DNA from 4 places in the Streptomyces sp. A01 genome. Region 2 is predicted to be linked to each of the others. Evidence: riboswitches for the same ligand, from Rfam matches in the RefSeq annotation. Region 2 holds a riboswitch; each other region holds the start of a gene.
The links. Region 2 has a riboswitch for cyclic di-AMP ahead of AC5P1B_RS26350 (M23 family metallopeptidase). Riboswitches for the same ligand answer to the same signal wherever they lie in the genome.

Region 1: linked by a shared signal. The riboswitch ahead of AC5P1B_RS19045 (transglycosylase family protein) and the one ahead of AC5P1B_RS26350 (M23 family metallopeptidase) in region 2 are both predicted to bind cyclic di-AMP.
Region 3: linked by a shared signal. The riboswitch ahead of AC5P1B_RS09540 (C40 family peptidase) and the one ahead of AC5P1B_RS26350 (M23 family metallopeptidase) in region 2 are both predicted to bind cyclic di-AMP.
Region 4: linked by a shared signal. The riboswitch ahead of AC5P1B_RS25640 (M23 family metallopeptidase) and the one ahead of AC5P1B_RS26350 (M23 family metallopeptidase) in region 2 are both predicted to bind cyclic di-AMP.

What each region holds. Positions count from the first base shown of each region.
Region 1 covers NZ_JBWLKN010000013.1:49,314-53,634, reverse strand. The annotation lists gene AC5P1B_RS19060 (GlxA family transcriptional regulator) at 1-9, shown strand, start outside; gene AC5P1B_RS19055 (hypothetical protein) at 780-938, shown strand; gene AC5P1B_RS19050 (DUF2690 domain-containing protein) at 1,426-1,716, shown strand; cyclic di-AMP (ydaO/yuaA leader) riboswitch at 2,033-2,228, shown strand; gene AC5P1B_RS19045 (transglycosylase family protein) at 2,236-3,420, shown strand; gene AC5P1B_RS19040 (AAA family ATPase) at 3,536-4,075, opposite strand; gene AC5P1B_RS19035 (sigma-70 family RNA polymerase sigma factor) at 4,260-4,321, shown strand, end outside.
Region 2 covers NZ_JBWLKN010000022.1:96,406-100,726, reverse strand. The annotation lists gene AC5P1B_RS26355 (aldo/keto reductase) at 1-962, opposite strand, end outside; gene AC5P1B_RS26350 (M23 family metallopeptidase) at 1,093-2,172, opposite strand; cyclic di-AMP (ydaO/yuaA leader) riboswitch at 2,184-2,308, opposite strand; partial or broken gene AC5P1B_RS26345 (SpoIIE family protein phosphatase) at 2,665-2,934, opposite strand; gene AC5P1B_RS26340 (DUF6227 family protein) at 3,132-4,043, opposite strand.
Region 3 covers NZ_JBWLKN010000006.1:5,575-9,895, reverse strand. The annotation lists gene AC5P1B_RS09545 (hypothetical protein) at 1-25, shown strand, start outside; gene AC5P1B_RS09540 (C40 family peptidase) at 272-1,522, opposite strand; cyclic di-AMP (ydaO/yuaA leader) riboswitch at 1,531-1,775, opposite strand; gene AC5P1B_RS09535 (ATP-dependent DNA helicase) at 1,921-4,321, shown strand, end outside.
Region 4 covers NZ_JBWLKN010000021.1:65,875-70,195, forward strand. The annotation lists gene AC5P1B_RS25630 (HPr family phosphocarrier protein) at 1-104, shown strand, start outside; gene AC5P1B_RS25635 (GntR family transcriptional regulator) at 232-918, opposite strand; gene AC5P1B_RS25640 (M23 family metallopeptidase) at 1,162-2,037, opposite strand; cyclic di-AMP (ydaO/yuaA leader) riboswitch at 2,052-2,214, opposite strand; gene AC5P1B_RS25645 (M16 family metallopeptidase) at 2,563-3,930, opposite strand; gene AC5P1B_RS25650 (M16 family metallopeptidase) at 4,008-4,321, opposite strand, start outside.

The DNA of each region.
Region 1 (4,321 bases), on a different contig from region 2:
ACCCCGTAGCGAACAGCGCGAGCCGCACGGGCGGCGGCGCCGTTCGCGTACGCCGCCGCCGTCACATGCGGCTGCCGCCCTACCTGATCGGTGATCGGTCCCTGGCCCCATGGGCCTTCTACCGTGGACAGCCGACAGCCGACAGCCGACAGCCGACAGCCGACAGCACGCCGTCCCGCCGGATGGCCGGCGGGACGACGTGCGAGACCCCTATGGCTGCGTCGGGTCTCTCCCCCGTGCGCAGGAGGCTGCCGCTTGTGGGCGCCGATCAGATGGATCAGTACTTCGAGGAGGCCCACACGTATGCGCCCTGGGGCCCCACAGGCGGTGCCACTTGGCGGCTGCTTCGACCCCGTCCCCTGCCGGGAGCTGGGCCTGGGCCGCGGTGGTTGTCCGAGGCTGGGTCGTAGATTCCGCGGCGATCGCGCCGGAGAGCGGGGTCAGGGCGAGTCCTCCGCCGAGCACGGTGTCGCCGCCGACAGAGCGAGGCTCTTACGTACGTTCATGATGTGCGTTTTCCTCCCCGTCCGGTGTGCACCACAGATGATGCCGTGGCGTGGCGGCCAACGACGAGAGCCGCAGGCCCAGTTGGTCGCCGCTGAGTCGTCCCACGCGCTGACCTGCTGGGACGCTGCCCGGGGAGACGCCGCGATGGGACGACGCTGGGACATCGGCGGTGTTCGCATCCCAGAATGGCCGCTTCTCGGTGGGAACCGGAGGCGGGAATGTGATGTCGTCCTCGGCATAGGGGCACGGCGCCTCAAGGAATGTCGACGCGTGTGGAGTGGAACATGCCGCGTTGGAAAGAACTGCCTGCTTCTCTGGATCACCGGGTGGCGCAACTCATCATTCAGTTGCGCAAGTTAAAAGATCGCAGCGGACTCAGCCTCGCCTCCCTGGCGACCAGGACCCCGTACAGCAAGTCGTCATGGGCGTGATACCTCAGCGGGGAGAAGCCGCCGCCGCGGGAGGCCGTGGTCGCGCTGTGCCGACTGGCGGGTGAGCCCACCGGGCGGCTGGTGGCGCTGTGGGAACTGGCGGACGCGGCCTGGAGCGGCCGGGCCCGGTTGACGGCCGAGGGCGAGAGGCGCCGTACCGAACGGGAGCGGTACGGCGTGCACGGCGAGTGCCGCGCGGCCGCCCCGCCCGGGAGCGCCGCAGGGCAGTCACGGGGGGAGCGAACGGGCCCCAGGCTGGCGGTGCTGGTGGCGGGGGGCTGCGCCGGGGTGGCTGCCGTCGCGGCTGGAGTGATCAGCGTGACGGCGGTCGGCGCGGACGGCGACCGTCCGCCGGACGGTCGCGGTCGCCGACGGCGGCCGCGCCGCCCGGCTGCCACGGAGAGTCCTGCCACGGAGAGTCCTGCCACGGAGAGTCCTGCGACGGTGGGGACCCGCTGGCGCTGGGGTGCGTGGATGGGGGCGGGCGGTGACGGTGCTGGACAAGGCGGCCGCCGGGGGGCGGCGGGTGCAGATCCGGTACAGCGAGGCATGCGCGGCGGCGTGGGGGCGGCTGGTGCAGGGAGAGCAGGGGGACCGGATAGCGATGTCGGTGGCGGGAACCGCCCTGAAGCGGGTGGAGACCAATGACGCGTACGCGGATCGCGGCTACCGCTTCACGCCGATGGCGCCGGCCGCCGGGCCGGGGGACATGAGGCTGTGCCTCGACCCGGCGGGCAAAGCGCCGCGCCAGTGCTTCCAGGCGCCTGGAGCGCGCTAGCGGACCTGACGCGAAACCGGACCATTGGGGCATCTCGGGCGCCAGTGACGCAGCTCACTGAATTGCGAGGCAACCTGTTACTCGGTGCGTCCGTCTGAATTCGGCAATCGTCAATCGTGCCCGTACGCAGGAAACTTATCGATGATCGCTGCGGTCGCTTATTGCTGTGAGAAATGGATCTCATGCACAGCGTGATGTCGGGCCGCCCGAATGTGCCGTAGTGGATCTCCAGTTGCTTGATCAAGCTTGTCGCGGAGAAATTCATGTGTTTACTTTGGCGCCCCGCTGAAACGCAGGCGGGAATCCGCAGCCGGAATGCCGAATCTTGCCGCCGGCCGCGGAGAAACCTCGACTGATCACGGCAAGAGCGGGGGAACCAGGTAAGCGCCGGACCGTGCTTTTCGCGGTACGGCTAGGGGTGAAGACGCGAGGCGGCGTAAGCCGCGGCAATGTGCGTCCGGGCAACTCCAGCCCGAATCCGACAGCTCACCTCGTAGGCATAGGAGAGGAAACACCCCTATGTCTAGTCGTGGACGCCACCGCCGTATCACCACCGGCCGCCTCGCGCGGATCTCGCTCGCCCTGACCGCGGGCGGCGCCGGTCTGGCCATCCCGTTCCTGGGCGCGACCCAGGCGAACGCCGCTTCGGTCGATACCTGGGACAAGGTCGCCGAGTGCGAGAGCACTGGCAACTGGAGCATCAACACGGGTAACGGCTTCTACGGTGGCCTGCAGTTCACCGAGAGCACCTGGCGGGAGTTCGGCGGCACCGCTTACGCCCCGCGCGCCGACCTGGCCACCAAGGACCAGCAGATCGCCATCGCCGAGAAGGTCCTGGCCAGCCAGGGCCCGGGCGCCTGGCCGGTGTGCTCGGGCAAGGCCGGTCTCACCGCTGGTGGCGAGGCTCCCCAGATCGCGCCGAACGGCACCAAGGAGAAGGCCCCGACGACCCGCGACGCGCGTCCCGCGCCCGCGCCGAAGGCCGACAGCAAGCCCGCCGCCCGCGCCGAGAGGGCGAAGCCCGTACACGGCGACTCGTACACCGTGCGGACCCACGACACCCTCTTCAAGATCGCCAACGCTGAGGGCATCGAGGGCGGCTGGCGCGCCGTCTACAACGCCAACGAGGACGTCGTCGGGTCCGACCCGGACCTGATCTACCCCGGTCAGAAGCTGAGCCTGCCGGGCGAGGGCAAGGCCCCGGCCACCCCGAAGCCGCAGGCGGCGAAGCCCAAGGCGGCGGCGCCGAAGGCCGAGTCGAAGCCCGCACCGGCCAAGGCCGAGCAGCCCTCGTCGTCCGGGTTCACCGCGCCGGTGGCCAACACCACCCTGGGGACCCCGTACCACCAGTCGGGCGGCAGCTGGTCCAGCGGCTACCACACCGGCGTTGACTTCCCGGTGTCGACCGGCACCCAGGTCAAGGCCATCGGTGCTGGTGAGGTCGTCTCCGCCGCTTCCGGCGGCGCGTACGGCAACGAGGTCGTGATCCGTCACGCCGACGGCAGGTACAGCCAGTACGCGCACCTGTCGCAGCTGTCCGTGTCCGCCGGGCAGTCGGTCACCTCCGGCCAGCAGATCGGCCTGTCGGGCAGCACCGGCAACAGCAGCGGCCCGCACCTGCACTTCGAGGTCCGCAGCGGTGCCGGCTACGGGTCGGACATCGACCCCATCGCCTACCTCCGTGCCAAGGGCGTCAACCTCTGAGCCCACTATGGCTCACGCGTCACTCCTGACGTCCCAGTGCCCCTCCTCGCCGCATGTGGCGAGGAGGGGCACTCTCGTTGGCCGAGACCGGGGCCGGGGCCGCACTCGCCGATCGTCAGCGGTCGGCGCCGACCAGGGTCAGCACCTCGTCGGCCAGCTCGTGCGCGGGCCGTTCGCCGTCCAGGAGAACGGTGTCGGCGGGCAAGGTGTCGACGGCGGCCGCGCACCGCGCGATCTGCGCCTTCCCCCACTGACGCGCCGCCTCATCGCGCTCCGGGTCCCCCGGCGCGACCACGCGCGCGTCGATCCGTGCGGCAAGCACCTCCGGCGGGACCTTGAGGAAGAAGTGGTGCAGAGCCACTCCCGCCTCCCGGAACGCGCCGAAGATCTCGTCCATGTACCCCGGGTCGACCAGCGTCATGGGGGCGAGGACCGGCCGCTCGTACTCCTCGACCAGTCCGAGGGCGACGGACGCCACCTGCCGCCGCCACAGCCTGAGATCCTGGAAGTCACCGGTCGGCACGTCCACGATCTCCCGCAGCAGATAACCGACGTGCTCGGGGTCGTACACCAACGGCGCGGGCCAGCGCCGGTGCAATTCGCCGACCAGGGTGGTCTTCCCGCTGCCGAAAGCCCCGTTCACCCAGACGATCACGCATGTCTCCCCTCCGCCGCCGCTGTCAGCAGGCACGCTAACCCGCGACATCCCGGCTGCCCACGCTGGGCCGGTGGTGCGGGGGCGCAGCCCATGGCCAGGCAGTTGGCAAGGCGAATGGGCAATCCCGACAAGGATTGGTCAGCGAGGCGGAGGCCGGGGCGGCGGCTGGCACCATGCCGACGTGGACACCGCAGACGTACCGCGACCCGTGCGGCGCCTCCGGGAGCGGGGCGCTGGGGAGAG
Region 2 (4,321 bases):
GAAGCCTCGGTCAGCGTCGCCAGTTCCGTAGCCGAGAGGGTGAGCTCTGCGACGGCCAGCAGGGCGGGCAGCTGCTCCACGGTGCGGGCGCTGGCGATCGGCGCGACGACCGTCGGCTGCGCCGCCAGCCACGCCAGTGCCACCGTCGCGAGTTCGGCGCCGTGCGCCTCGGCGACCGCGTCCAGGGCCGCGAGCACCCGCAGGCCACGCTCGGTCCGCAGATGCTTGGCGGCGCCCTCTGCCCGCACGCTCTCTACGCCTTCATCACCCGGCCGGTACTTGCCGGTGAGGAAGCCGGAGGCGAGCGAGTAGTAAGGAACGGCTGCCAGCCCGTGCCGCTCGGCCACGGCGGCCAGCTCACCCTCGTACGTGTCGCGGGAGACGAGGTTGTAGTGCGGTTGCAGCGCTACGTAGCGGGCCAGATTCTCCCGCTCGGAGAACTCCAGAGAAGCGTTGAGCCGCTCGGGGGAGATGTTGGAGGCAGCGATCTGCCGGACCTTGCCCTCGCGCACCAGGCCGTCGAGGGTCGTGATGATCTCCTCCACCGGCACCGACGTGTCGTCGTAGTGGGTGTAGTAGAGATCGATGTAGTCGGTACGCAGCCGAGCCAGGGACGCCTCGACACCGGCCTTGATGGCGGCCCCGGCCAGCCCGCGCCGCTGCGGATGACCGGCACCCACCTTCGTGGCGATGAGGACGTCGGAGCGGTTGCCGCGCGCCGTCAGCCAGTTGCCGATGATGGTTTCGGACTCGCCGCCCACGTTGCCCGGCACCCACGCCGAATAGACGTCGGCGGTGTCGATGAAGTTGCCGCCCGCGGCCGTATAGGCGTCGAGGACGTCGAAGGACTCGCGCTCGTCGGCACTCCAGCCGAACACGTTGCCGCCGAGCGCCAGCGGAAAGACGTCTGCCTCGCCGATGCGGCGCGAACCTGTACGCGTGATGTTTCCATGATCCGCCATGCGTAGATCAACGAACTCACGACGCCACATGTTCCAGCCGATCATCGCCGCGTTTCAGCCACATGGCACATGCCGCTCGCCGCACGCCACGTGGCGCATACCGCATCTGGCGGCGGCCGCTGCCCAGCCCCTACGGCTGCAAGCCGTGCTCGCGCAGCCAGGCCATCGGGTCGATCGGAGCTCCGCCGCCCGGCCTGACCTCCAGGTGCAGATGCGCCCCGGTGACATTGCCGGTGGCGCCGACCCGGCCGATGACGTCGCCTGTGGTCACCTCGCCGGACGTCCGCGTCATCGACGACAGGTGGCAGTACCAGACCTCGGTACCGTCCTTGAGCGTGAGGACGATGCGGTATCCGTACGAGCCTGCCCACCCGGCCTGCGTGATGGTGCCGCTGTGCACCGCCTTCACCGGAGTGCCGGTCGGGGCGGCGAAGTCCTGGCCGGTGTGGTTCGCCGACCACATGTCGCCCGCTTGGCCGAACGACGAGGTCAGCGTGTACGAGCCGACGGGGAGCGAGTAGCTCGCGGCGAGCTTGGCACGCCGCTCCGCCTCGGCCTTCCGCTTGGCCTCCGCTGCGGCCTCGCGCTTGGCCTCGGCCTCGGCGGCCTTCTTCTTCTCCGCCTCGGCGGCCTTCTTACGCGCCGCTTCCGCCGCCGCCGACTCCTGCGCCGCCTTCTCGGCCGCCGCCCGTTCGGCCGCCTCGGCCGCCGCCTGCTGGGACTCGGCCTGCCGCAGGATGCGGGTCCGCAGCGCCTCGCCCGCGTTGGCGGTGCCGTTCGCCGACTCCTCGGTGGTGAGGCCCGCCTGGGTCAGCGGGGTGCCCGCCGTGGGGTCGGCCTGACCGGGAGAGTCGCCGGAGTCGTCGGACACGAACGACCCGACGCCGGGAAGCTCACTGGCGTCGGGCACGGTGTCCATGACCTCGTCGGCGACGTGCGCGAGGTCGGGCATGGATATGGGGGTGTTCGGGCGTTCCTTGGCGGACGCCATGCCGCCCGCGCCGACCGCCGCGATGACGCCGACACCGAGCACGGCTCCGCTGCGCGCCATGGTGCCGCCGCGCTGCTTGGCCACGCGATGCCTGCCGCGAACGGGGGCGATGGATTCCGCGGTGGGATTCCACTCCTCCCAAGAGTCTTCGCCAGGGGGGCCGTCAAAACCGTCGTAGACGGGGGAAGTCTCTTCCAGGGCAGACGTGTTGGACGCCACGGGGGCGTGCTCCTTTCCTTCCTTCTCGCCTACCGGGTTAGCTGACGGGTTCGGAGCAGGAAGGTCTCCTACGGGCCTGGTTCAGCCCGATTCACCCCAAGGTGTGGTTCCCCGGTTCCCTTGGCACAGCTCGTGTGACCCATGTGCTGGTGTGACACATGTGGTGTGACACGTGGTGCTGCGCCCGCGGGATTCGGCGACGGCGCACGGTGCCGCCTCTTGCGACGACAGTGACAACCGCGCTGCGTTATCGAACGTTAATAGAGAGCACGGCGTGTTTCCAAGCGCTTCTCAGGAATAAACCACTCCCTTGACTGCACTACGGCATCGGTCTAGCGGAGGGGTCAAGATCGACTACACAACGCGACGGATAAAGCCTCGGGGTAGCCGAACTCACCGCAGTCGCCGTACCCGCCACCGCCGCAGCCGTCGCCGCACCCACCGAAATCTCCGTACCCGCCGAAGTCCCCGTACCCGCCGCAGTCCCCGTATCCGCCGCGCCCTCTCCCGTCGCAGGGCCCGCTCCAGTCGGTCGGCCAGTCCCTCAAGGGTCTTCTCCCGCTCCGCCGCCTCCCGGAAGGCGCCGATGACGACCGCGACGGCCTCCACCGCGCCCAGCCCCTTGCCCCGGACGCCCCCGATGAGGAGCCGGACCCCATGCGGGGTCTCCTGGACCGCGAACAGGTCCCCACCGACGCGCGCGTCAGTCTGCGCCGCCACATACCGGGCCGCGGTCCGCAGGCCACCGATCCGGGCCGGAGGACGAGGGCGTCGGCAGCACGGGGCGGCGACGAGTGGAAGGCCGGAAGAGGCCAGGGAGAGAGTCGTAGAAAGGGAGACTCATGGAAGGAGAGACTCGTACTAGAAAAGAGAGACTCGAAGAAAGGTTGAAAGGGACGCGGCGCCGCACTGCTACAGCCGCTCAGCTCGCGCGCCGCTACAGCACTCGTTCTACGCCGCTACAGCTCGACACCGAGGGCGCGGGCGTGCCGGTCGGCCGCCAGTTCGGCGGCCGCCTCGTCGAGGTAGACCTCGCACACCAGGCGGCCGTCCGGCGTCAGGTTGTGCTCAAGCTCCCACAGGACGAGTTCGTCACCGCCGACGAGCAAAAACGCGTGCTCGTAGAAGCGGCACCAGGTGGTGTCAGCGCCGCCGCTGCGGTGCCGGGGCTTGGAGGCGAGGGCGATGTCGTGCGCGAGAGCCGTCGTGAGCAGTTCGCGGACGTCATCACCAGGGCGGTCGGGATTCTCCGCGCGGCGCAGTACGCGGCGGGCGTGGTCGGGGGAATCGTCGATCGCGTACGCACGGCGCGGCGCGAAGGAACCAACGGGCGAACGAAGTTGCTCGGGCAACCAAAAGGGAATGCTGTCGATCTCGTCCCACATGGCGCCACCGATCCGCTCGTGCACCCGCCGCTCGGCGATCTCCAGTGCCCGCTCATCGGCGTACAGCTCGTACAGCACCTCGTCGTCGGACCACCCGTCGGACCACCCGCCGGACCACCCGCCGGTCCGGCCGTCGGCGGACGGCCACCCTTCGACCGGTCTCTCAGCACTGGACTCCCCAGCCGCCTCAGCCGCCGGCGCACCTCCGGAGGGCGCGCCTCCGCCCAGGCCCGTGTTGTGCTCCAGCTCCCACAGCAACAGGCTGCTGCCATCAGCGAGCAGGAACACATGCCGGTACGTGTTGCAGCCGACCGGGCTTGAGCGAGTGTTGGACTGGCGGCATGAGCGCAGCTCAGACTGGTGCATCAGTGCAGTACGCAGTCGTTCGAGCATCGCGTCGCCGATGTCGAAGCCGTTCTGGGCGCGGGCGAGCAGCCCCGCAAGCTGCCCGGCGGGAGTATCCCCGCCCAGTGGTGAATGCCTCATGTCTTCTCTCCTCCCGGCCATGTCCCGCCGCGCCCCCCAGCGACCAGCTCGTGCACTTACCGTAGCGGCACGAACACGGCACACGTGGGGCGTTTGCGGGAAGCCATCGCCGGAAGTCGCTCTTCCTTGGCCGCCACGCCCGCCGCTGACAGCCCCGGAGTGGGCGAGAGCCCGGCCGTACGCGAGGGCCGCACGCACTCAGGCGGCGGCCCCGGCGACGGCTCCGGCGGCCTCGCGGCAGGGCGCGGGACAGGTGTTTGCCCGTATCCTCGCGCAAA
Region 3 (4,321 bases), on a different contig from region 2:
GTTCATCGCCGTGCTGTGGGTGTGACCTGCGGCGGCACGGGCGCGTCACGCACGGCTGTCGAGACACAGGGCTGTCGAGCCGCAGCCCTGGCGGACGGCTCACCGAGCAGCAGGGCACCAGCAGGGCACGGCGTGAGCGGCACCAGCTGAGCGCGGCGGCAGGCCCGCCCTCATCAGGAGACCGCGGGGGTCTCCGGAGAAGAGGACGAGCCTGCGCCCTGCGTCCCGCTCCGCGTCGGCGCTTGTCAGTGCTCCGCGTCAGTGCTCCGCGTCAGGCCGGGCGGACGTTCCCGTAGATCGGCATGTAGTAGATCGACTCGACCCGCACGTTCGCACCGGGCTTCGGCGCGTGGATCATCTTGCCGCCGCCGATGTACAGGCCGACGTGGCTGATGTCGTCGTAGAAGAAGACGAGGTCGCCCGGCTTGAGGCTGGATGTGGACACGCGCTTGCCGACCTTCACCTGGTCCCAGGTGGTACGCGGCAGGGTCACCCCGGCCGACTTCCACGCGCCCTGGGTCAGGCCGGAGCAGTCGTACGAATTGGGGCCGGTGGCGCCCCACACGTACGGCTTGCCTATCTGCGCCCGGGCGAAGCTGATCGCCTTCTTCGCCTTCGCGTCGTAGGACGAGTCGGCGGGATCGGAGGGGTCGGTCGTGTCGCCCGAGCCGGGGCTGGTGCTGCCACCGGGGTCGTCGCCGGTTCCTTCCCCTGTCCCGTTGCCCGTTCCGCTGCCTGTTCCGTCGCCCGAGCCGCCGTTGTTCTCGCGCTCTTCCTGGCGCTTGCGTTCCGCGGCCTCCGCGCGCTCCTTCTCGGCCTGCTTACGGGCCAGCTCCTCGGCCTTCCGCTTGGCCTCGGCTTCCTTCTCGCGCTCCAGCTCGGCCAGTCGCGCCTTCTCCGCCGCGGTCAGCTTCGACAGCAGCTGTCTGGCCTCGGTCAGCTTGGTCTGGACGGACCGCTTCTTGGCCTTCAGCTCGTTCTGCGACCGGGTGAGCGAGTCGAGGCTTCGCGCGGCCTTGCCCCGCTTGGCCGCGGCGTCGGCCTGCTGGGTCTGGTAGTCCTTGATGGCCTGCTGCTGCCGCCCGGTCATCCGGTCCATCAGGTGTGACTGGTCGAAGAGGCTCTTCGCGTCGGAGGCCAGCAGCAGGGTCGCGGTCGAGCTCATTCCGCCGGTCCGGTACTGGGCTGTGGCGAGGGCGCCGAGCTTGCGGCGGGCCTCGTTGACCTTCTCGGTGCGCTCGGCCACGTCATCCAGCAGTTTGTCCGCCTTGACCCGCTGGCCGTCGGTGCGCTCCTTGGCCGCGTTGTACTCCTGCGTGGCCGTGCCCGCCTGCTGGTAGAGCTTGTCGACCTTCTTCTTCACCTCCTCGACCGAGGGCTTCGGCTCGCCGGGAGCGGCGTTCGCCGACGTCTGCGAGAGGAGGGTGAGAGAGGCGAGAGCGGCCGTGGTCAGGCCGATAGCGGTACGGCGACTGGAACTGGCTTCCAGCCCCCGTGCCCGGGGTTTGCGGTGCGACGCCAAGGGAGGCGACTCCTTCCGTGGACCGCCTACCGGGTTAGCTGTCGGGTTCGGGCTGCCCCCGTCAAGGATGCCGCTGACGCGATCGGTGTCGGCGGCGTACATGACAGGGGAGGAAGGCTGCCCTACGGTCCGCACGTGGGGGTACGGGCCGATTCACCCCGGTGATGCTGGCCTCTCCTCCCGGAGGAGGTGAGGAAGGTGGGTCCCCGGCTCCGGCCGCCTGCTGACGGACCAGACTCGGCGCGGGCCACCCGTTGCCGACGCTGTCGCCGACGGGGATACGGGCCGCCATGAGCGAGCACGGTAGCCAATGTGTGGGGCGGCTGTGAAGGCTGATGTTCGATTTGCCCGAAAGGGTTGTGCGGGTTGTCAGTGCGGCGGCCTAGACTCGGTTGGCGATGAGCAGCCTCTTTGATGACAGCTTCCTGGCGGATCTTGAGAAGCCGGGCCAGGAGCCCCCGCCCGAGGACCATGAGATCCCCGAGGACGATCCCGGCGGCCCCGCCGGCCAGGCCCCGGAGCAGATCCCGCACGACCTCTTCGAGGGCTGGGACCTCTCCGGGCCCGGGGGCGGTTCCGGCGCGCCCGCCGACCGCGACGCGTACTACCGCAACGGTGCGCCCCGGCCCGCCATCGACCCGGCCGCGCTGCTGGAAGGGCTCAATGACCAGCAGCGGGCCGCCGTCGCGCATGCCGGCTCGCCGCTGCTGATCGTCGCCGGGGCCGGCTCGGGCAAGACCCGCGTGCTCACGCACCGCATCGCGCACCTGCTGGGCACCCAGCGGGCGCACGCGGGAGAGATCCTGGCGATCACCTTCACGAACAAGGCCGCGGGCGAGATGAAGGAGCGCGTCGCCGAGCTGGTCGGCCCCCGGGCGAACGCCATGTGGGTGTCCACCTTCCACAGCGCGTGTGTGCGCATCCTGCGCCGCGAGTCGAAGCGGCTCGGCTTCACGTCGTCCTTCTCGATCTACGACGCGGCCGACTCGAAGCGGCTGATGGCGCTGGTCTGCCGGGATCTCGATCTCGACCCGAAGCGCTTCCCGCCGAAGTCCTTCAGCGCGAAGATCTCCAACCTCAAGAACGAGCTCATCGACGAGGAGACCTTCGCCGGGCAGGTTGGCGGGGGCAGCTCCCAGACGGAGTCCGCGGGAGGGTTCGAGAAGACCCTGGCCGAGGCGTACGCGATGTACCAGGCGCGGCTCCGCGAGGCCAACGCGCTGGACTTCGACGACATCATCATGACGACGGTGCACCTGCTCCAGGCGTTCCCGGACGTCGCCGAGCACTACCGCCGCCGCTTCCGGCACGTGCTGGTCGACGAGTACCAGGACACGAACCACGCGCAGTACACGCTTGTGCGCGAGCTGGTCGGCCCGCCCGAGTCCGCCGCCGAGCTCTGCGTGGTCGGCGACGCCGACCAGTCGATCTACGCGTTCCGGGGTGCGACGATCCGCAACATCCTCCAGTTCGAGGAGGATTACCCCAACGCGACGACCATCCTGCTTGAGCAGAACTACCGCTCGTCGCAGACGATCCTGAGCGCCGCCAACGCCGTCATCGAGCGCAACGAGAACCGCCGCCCTAAGAACCTGTGGACGGACGCCGGAGCCGGAGCCACGATCACCGGCTACGTCGCGGACACCGAGCACGACGAGGCGCAGTTCATCGCCGACGAGATCGACCGGCTCTCGGACGCGGGCGAAGCCAAGGCGGGCGACGTCGCCGTCTTCTACCGGACGAACGCGCAGTCCCGTGTCTTCGAGGAAGTCTTCATCCGGGTCGGCCTGCCGTACAAGGTCGTCGGCGGTGTCCGCTTCTACGAGCGCAAGGAGGTCCGCGACATCCTCGCGTACCTGCGCGTCCTGGCGAACCCGGAAGACACGGTGCCCCTGCGGCGCATTCTCAACGTTCCCAAGCGCGGCATCGGCGACCGCGCCGAAGCCATGATCGACGCGCTCGCCCAGCGCGAGAAGATCTCGTTCGCGCAGGCGCTGCGGCGCGTGGACGAGGCGTACGGGATGGCGGCGCGCTCCGTCAACGCCGTCCGCCGGTTCAATGTCCTGCTGGAGGACCTGCGAACCATCGTCGAATCGGGCGCGGGCCCCGCGACGGTCCTCGAAGCCGTGCTGGAGCGCACGGGCTACCTCGCGGAGCTCCAGGCCTCCACCGACCCGCAGGACGAGACCCGCGTGGAGAACCTCCAGGAGCTGGCGGCAGTGGCCCTGGAGTTCGAGCAGGAGCGGGGCGTGTCGGCGGCTCCGGCCGGCCCGAGCGCGGGCGGACCTGGCGGTCCTTCCGGCCCGGCTGCTGTTGTGAATGCTGGGTCTGGGTCTGGGTCTGGTGCTGAGGCGACAGAGGTGGCTGACCCGACTGACGTCGCGGGGGCGGCTGCCGCTGTGGCGGCGGCTGCGGACGCGGCGGGCGCCAGTGCGTCTGACGCCGCGGAGCTGGCCGACGCTGGTGCCCCTGCTGCCGCTGACACCGACACCGACGATCTTGATGGCGTGGACGAGACCGGTGCCGCGGACGGGACCGTTGAGGACGAGACCGATGAGGACGAGGCCGGTGGTGCGGTAACCGGCACGCTGGCCGACTTCCTGGAGAAGGTGGCGCTGGTCGCCGACTCCGACCAGATCCCCGACGAGGACACCGAGGGCTCCGGCGTCATCACGCTGATGACCCTGCACACCGCGAAGGGTCTCGAATTCCCCGTCGTCTTCCTGACCGGCTTGGAAGACGGAGTCTTCCCGCACATGCGCGCGCTCGGCCAGACGAAGGAGCTGGAGGAGGAGCGGC
Region 4 (4,321 bases), on a different contig from region 2:
AGGAGATCGTGCTGGCCTCCGAGGACGACGCCGCCGAGGCCGCGCTCGACCGCCTCGCGAAGCTGGTCTCCGAGGGACTTGAGGAGCTTCCGGAGACGGTCTGATTCGCTTTTCCACTCACGACACGGCCGCGGCGACCAGAATTCAGGTCACCGCGGCTTTGTTGTTTATTGGCGCGGAATGACCTGAGGCCGACGCGCGAATTACTGTGCGTTGTATACGGGACGGCCGTTAATGGTGAGCACTCGCGGTGTTGACAACATGTTTCGAATAACTCACCTGGACCGCGCTGCGAAGCCGGTACCCGGCCCGCGCGCGTTCCGCTTGCGCCGTGACGAGCGAGCGGGCCCGCTCCGGGTCGCTCCGTCCCACGGCGTCCACCAGCGCCCCGTACTCCGTCCACGACTGGGTGGCGCGCACCGGCGGCTGGACCGCGTACAACCAGGTGATCTTGCGGCGCAGCTGGGTCAGCAGCGCCGCGAGGCTGGGGCTGCCCGACGCCTGGGCGAGCGTCTCGTGGAACCACTCCCCCAGCGGCCTCAGCTCGCTCAGCTGCCCCCGCTGGGCGCGCTCCTGGCCGAGCCGGACCAGCCCCCGCAACACCTTGAGGTGCGCCTCGGTGCGGCGCTGCGCCGCACGGGCCGCGCCCAGCGGCTCCACCAGCGCCCGCAGTTCCAGCAGATCGGCGGCCTCCCGCTCGGTGGGCCGCGCGACGCACGCGCCCGCGTGCCTGCGCGTGGCCACGAAGCCCTCCGACTCCAGCGTGCGCAGCGCCTCGCGCACCGGGACCCGGGAGACTCCGTAGCGCCGGGCGAGCAGCTCCTCGGTCAGCCTGCTGCCGGGGGCGAAGGTCCCTGACACGATGTCGTCGCGGATCGCCACGCATACCACGTGCGCGGAAATCGTACGGTCCCCCATTGTCGAACCTCCGCTTTAATCCCCGCGAAACTCGCCCTTTTGATGTCTGTCCAGCAACTGTATTCGAAGGCGGCGGTATTTCCGACGGACCCGGGGATTTCATGGATATTTTTTGGCCATGGCGACGCCGAAGGCCCCGGCTGGGGAGCCGGGGCCTTCGGTGAGCGGAGCGGGTGGCGAGGGGGACGCCTCGCGGGTGGCTGCCGGCGGGACGGGCGCGTGCCGGACAGCCGCCTGGGCCGGTCAGACGCTGACGCCGTGCGACCGCAGGTACGCCACGGGGTCGATGTCCGAGCCGTACTCGGCGGAGGTGCGGGCCTCGAAGTGCAGGTGCGGGCCGCTGGAGTTGCCCGTGCTGCCGGAGAGGCCGATCTGCTGGCCCGGGGTGACCGTCTGGCCGACCGAGACGCCGACGGACGACAGGTGGCCGTACTGGGTGTACGTGCCGTCGTTCATCTTGATCACGATGTTGTTGCCGTACGCGCCGCCCCAGCCCGCCTCGACGACGGTGCCCGAGCCCACAGCGCGGACCGAGGTGCCGGAGGCGGCGTGGAAGTCCACACCGGTGTGGCTGCCGGAGGACCAGGCACCACCGGACGCCTGGTACTGGGTGGAGACGTAGCTGCCCGCGATCGGGGAGACGTACGAGCCGAGGGCCGGGCGCTCGGCGGAGCGGGCGGGACGTGCGGTGTCCTCGGAGCGCTCACTGGCGGCCTCGGCGGCGGCCTTCTTCGCCGCGGCCTTCTTCTTCGCGGCCTCGGCGGCGGCCTTGCGCTTGGACTCGTCGGCCTTCTTCTTGGCCTCGGCGGCGTACTCCTTGGCCTGCTCGCGCGCCTCTTCCTCGGCCTTCAGCTTGGCGGCGGCCTGCTCGGCGGCCGTGTACTGGGCGTCGGCCTGGGCGCCGATCTGGTCGGCGATGGCCTCGTCGACGGCGATCGCCTGGTGGAGGCCGGTGTCCTCGGCCTCGGTGGTGTCCGGTCCTGAGGCGGCCATCGCGGGGGCGGCGATACCGGCGACGACTCCGGTGGCGGCGAGGGTGGCTATGCCGGCGACGCTCGCGGTGTTACGGGACAAGCGGCTGGGACGGCGATGCCGACCGGGGGCACGGGTGAACGCCATGGGCAGGCGTACTCCTTTCCTTCCTTCTCGCCTACCGGGTTAGCTGACGGGTTCGGAGCAGGAAGGTCTCCTACGGGCACCACACCCTCGCGGGATGGTGACCGATTCACCCCAGGGGACATATGGGTCCCCGGCTCCCCTGGCTCGCGCCGTACGGGGACTCGGCGATGGCTGCCCGGCGCCACGGTTGTGACTGGTTTCTGACGGACAACCGGATTGACGCTAAGCGGGACGTCTTTCGAACGGCAAACAGAACAGGCTGTTTGTTGCGTACGCCACACGGCAGACAGGCAGCCTCTCCAGCAAACCGGACATACCGAAGGCCCTGGTGTCGCGTACGACACCAGGGCCTCCTCGCCCGCTTTGTCCCGCCGCCCACCCCGACTGCCGCTGAGCGCGCGCCGGTACGACACCTCCGGACCGGGTCGGAACGGAGCGCCGGACGGCCCGGAGGCGGCCCGCCGCGGCAGCCGGACAGGGCGAGAGAGGGCGGCCCGCCAGGAGCCGCCCCGGGCGGGCCAGGGGTCAGCCCGTGACCACCCGCACGTCGCCGATGCCCAGCGCCTTGACCGGCTCCTCGATGACCGAGGCGTCACCGACCAGCACCGTCACCAGGCGGTCCACCGGGAAGGCGTTGACGACAGCGGCCGTCGCCTCGACCGTGCCGGTCTGCGCGAGTCGCGCGTACAGCCGGGCCTGGTAGTCGTCCGGCAGATGCTGCTCGACCTGGTCGGCGAGGGTGCCCGCGACGGAGGCGGCGGTCTCGAACTTCAGCGGGGCGACGCCCACGAGGTTCTGCACGGCCACATCGCGCTCGTCGTCGGTCAGACCCTCGGCCGCCAGGGTGCGCAGCACCTTCCAGGCGTCGTCCAGGGCCGGTCCGGTGACCTCGGTGGCCACCGAACCGCTGAGGGCCAGCAGCGACGCCCCGGAGCCGTCCGGGGTGGAGCGCATGACCTGGGCGAACGCGCGGACGCCGTAGGTGTAGCCCTTCTCCTCCCGCAGCACCCGGTCGAGACGCGAGGTGAGCGTGCCGCCGAGGCAGTACGTGCCGAGCACCTGGGCGGGCCAGACCTGGTCGTGCCGGTCCGCGCCGACCCGGCCGATGAGCAGCTGCGTCTGGACGGCGCCGGGGCGGTCCACGATGACGACACGGCCGGTGTCGTCGGCGGACACGGCGGGCACGGGCCGGGGCTCGGCCATGTCCCCCGTCCAGGCGCCGAGGGTGTCGGCCAGCGCCTCGTCGAGGTCGACGCCGGTCAGGTCGCCGACGACCACGACGGTGGCCGTCGCCGGGCGCACGTGCGCCGCGTAGAAGGCGCGCACGGCGGCGGCGTCGATGTCCCGCACGGTGTCCTCGGTGCCCTGGCGGGGCCGGGACATCCGGGAGTCGGCCGCGAACAGCTCCTTGGACAGGGCCATCGCGGCACGGCGGGCCGGGTTGGCCAGCTCATGCGGGATCTCGTCGAGCCGGTTGCGGACCAGCCGCTCGATCTCGCCGTCGGGGAAGGCGGGGGCGCGCAGCGCGTCGGCGAGCAGGCCGAGCGCCTTGTGCAGCCGGGACGCCGGGACCTCCAGGGAGACGCGGATGCCGGGGTGGTCGGCGTACGCGTCGAGCGTCGCACCGCAGCGCTCCAGCTCGGCGGCGAAGTCCTCGGCCGCGTGCTTGTCGGTCCCCTCGGACAGCGCCCGGGCCATGATCGTGGCAACGCCGTCGAGCCCCTTCGGCTCGGCTTCGAGCGGCGCGGCGAGGTTGACCTCGACCGCGACGACCTGCTGGCCGGGGCGGTGGCAGCGGAGCACGGTGAGGCCGTTGGGCAGCCCGCCGCGCTCGGGGGCGGGGAAGGCCCATGGCCTGGCCTCGCCCGGCTGTGGCTGGGGGTGGAATTCCATGCTGGTCACGGCTGTGTCCGTCGCGTTGGTGGCGTTGGTCGCGTTCGTCTGGGTCGCGGTCGTGGCTGCGGCGTCGCTCACCGGTCGGCCCCTTCTTCGCTCGCTGCGTTGTCATCGGCCTCGACCACGTCGGTCGGCTCCGTCGGCTCGGCCGCCTCGGGTTCCTCGGCCGGTGTGATCGGCTCGTAGACCAGCACCGCGCGGTTGTCCGGGCGCAGCCGGGCCTGGGCGACCGCCCGTACCTCCTCGGCGGTGACGTCGAGCACCCGGCTCACGGCGCTCAGCGCCAGCTGCGGGTCGCCGAACAGCACCGCGTACCGGCACAGTTCGTCGGCGCGGCCGCCGACCGTGGCGAGCCGGTCCAGCCATTCGCGCTCCAACTGCGCCTGCG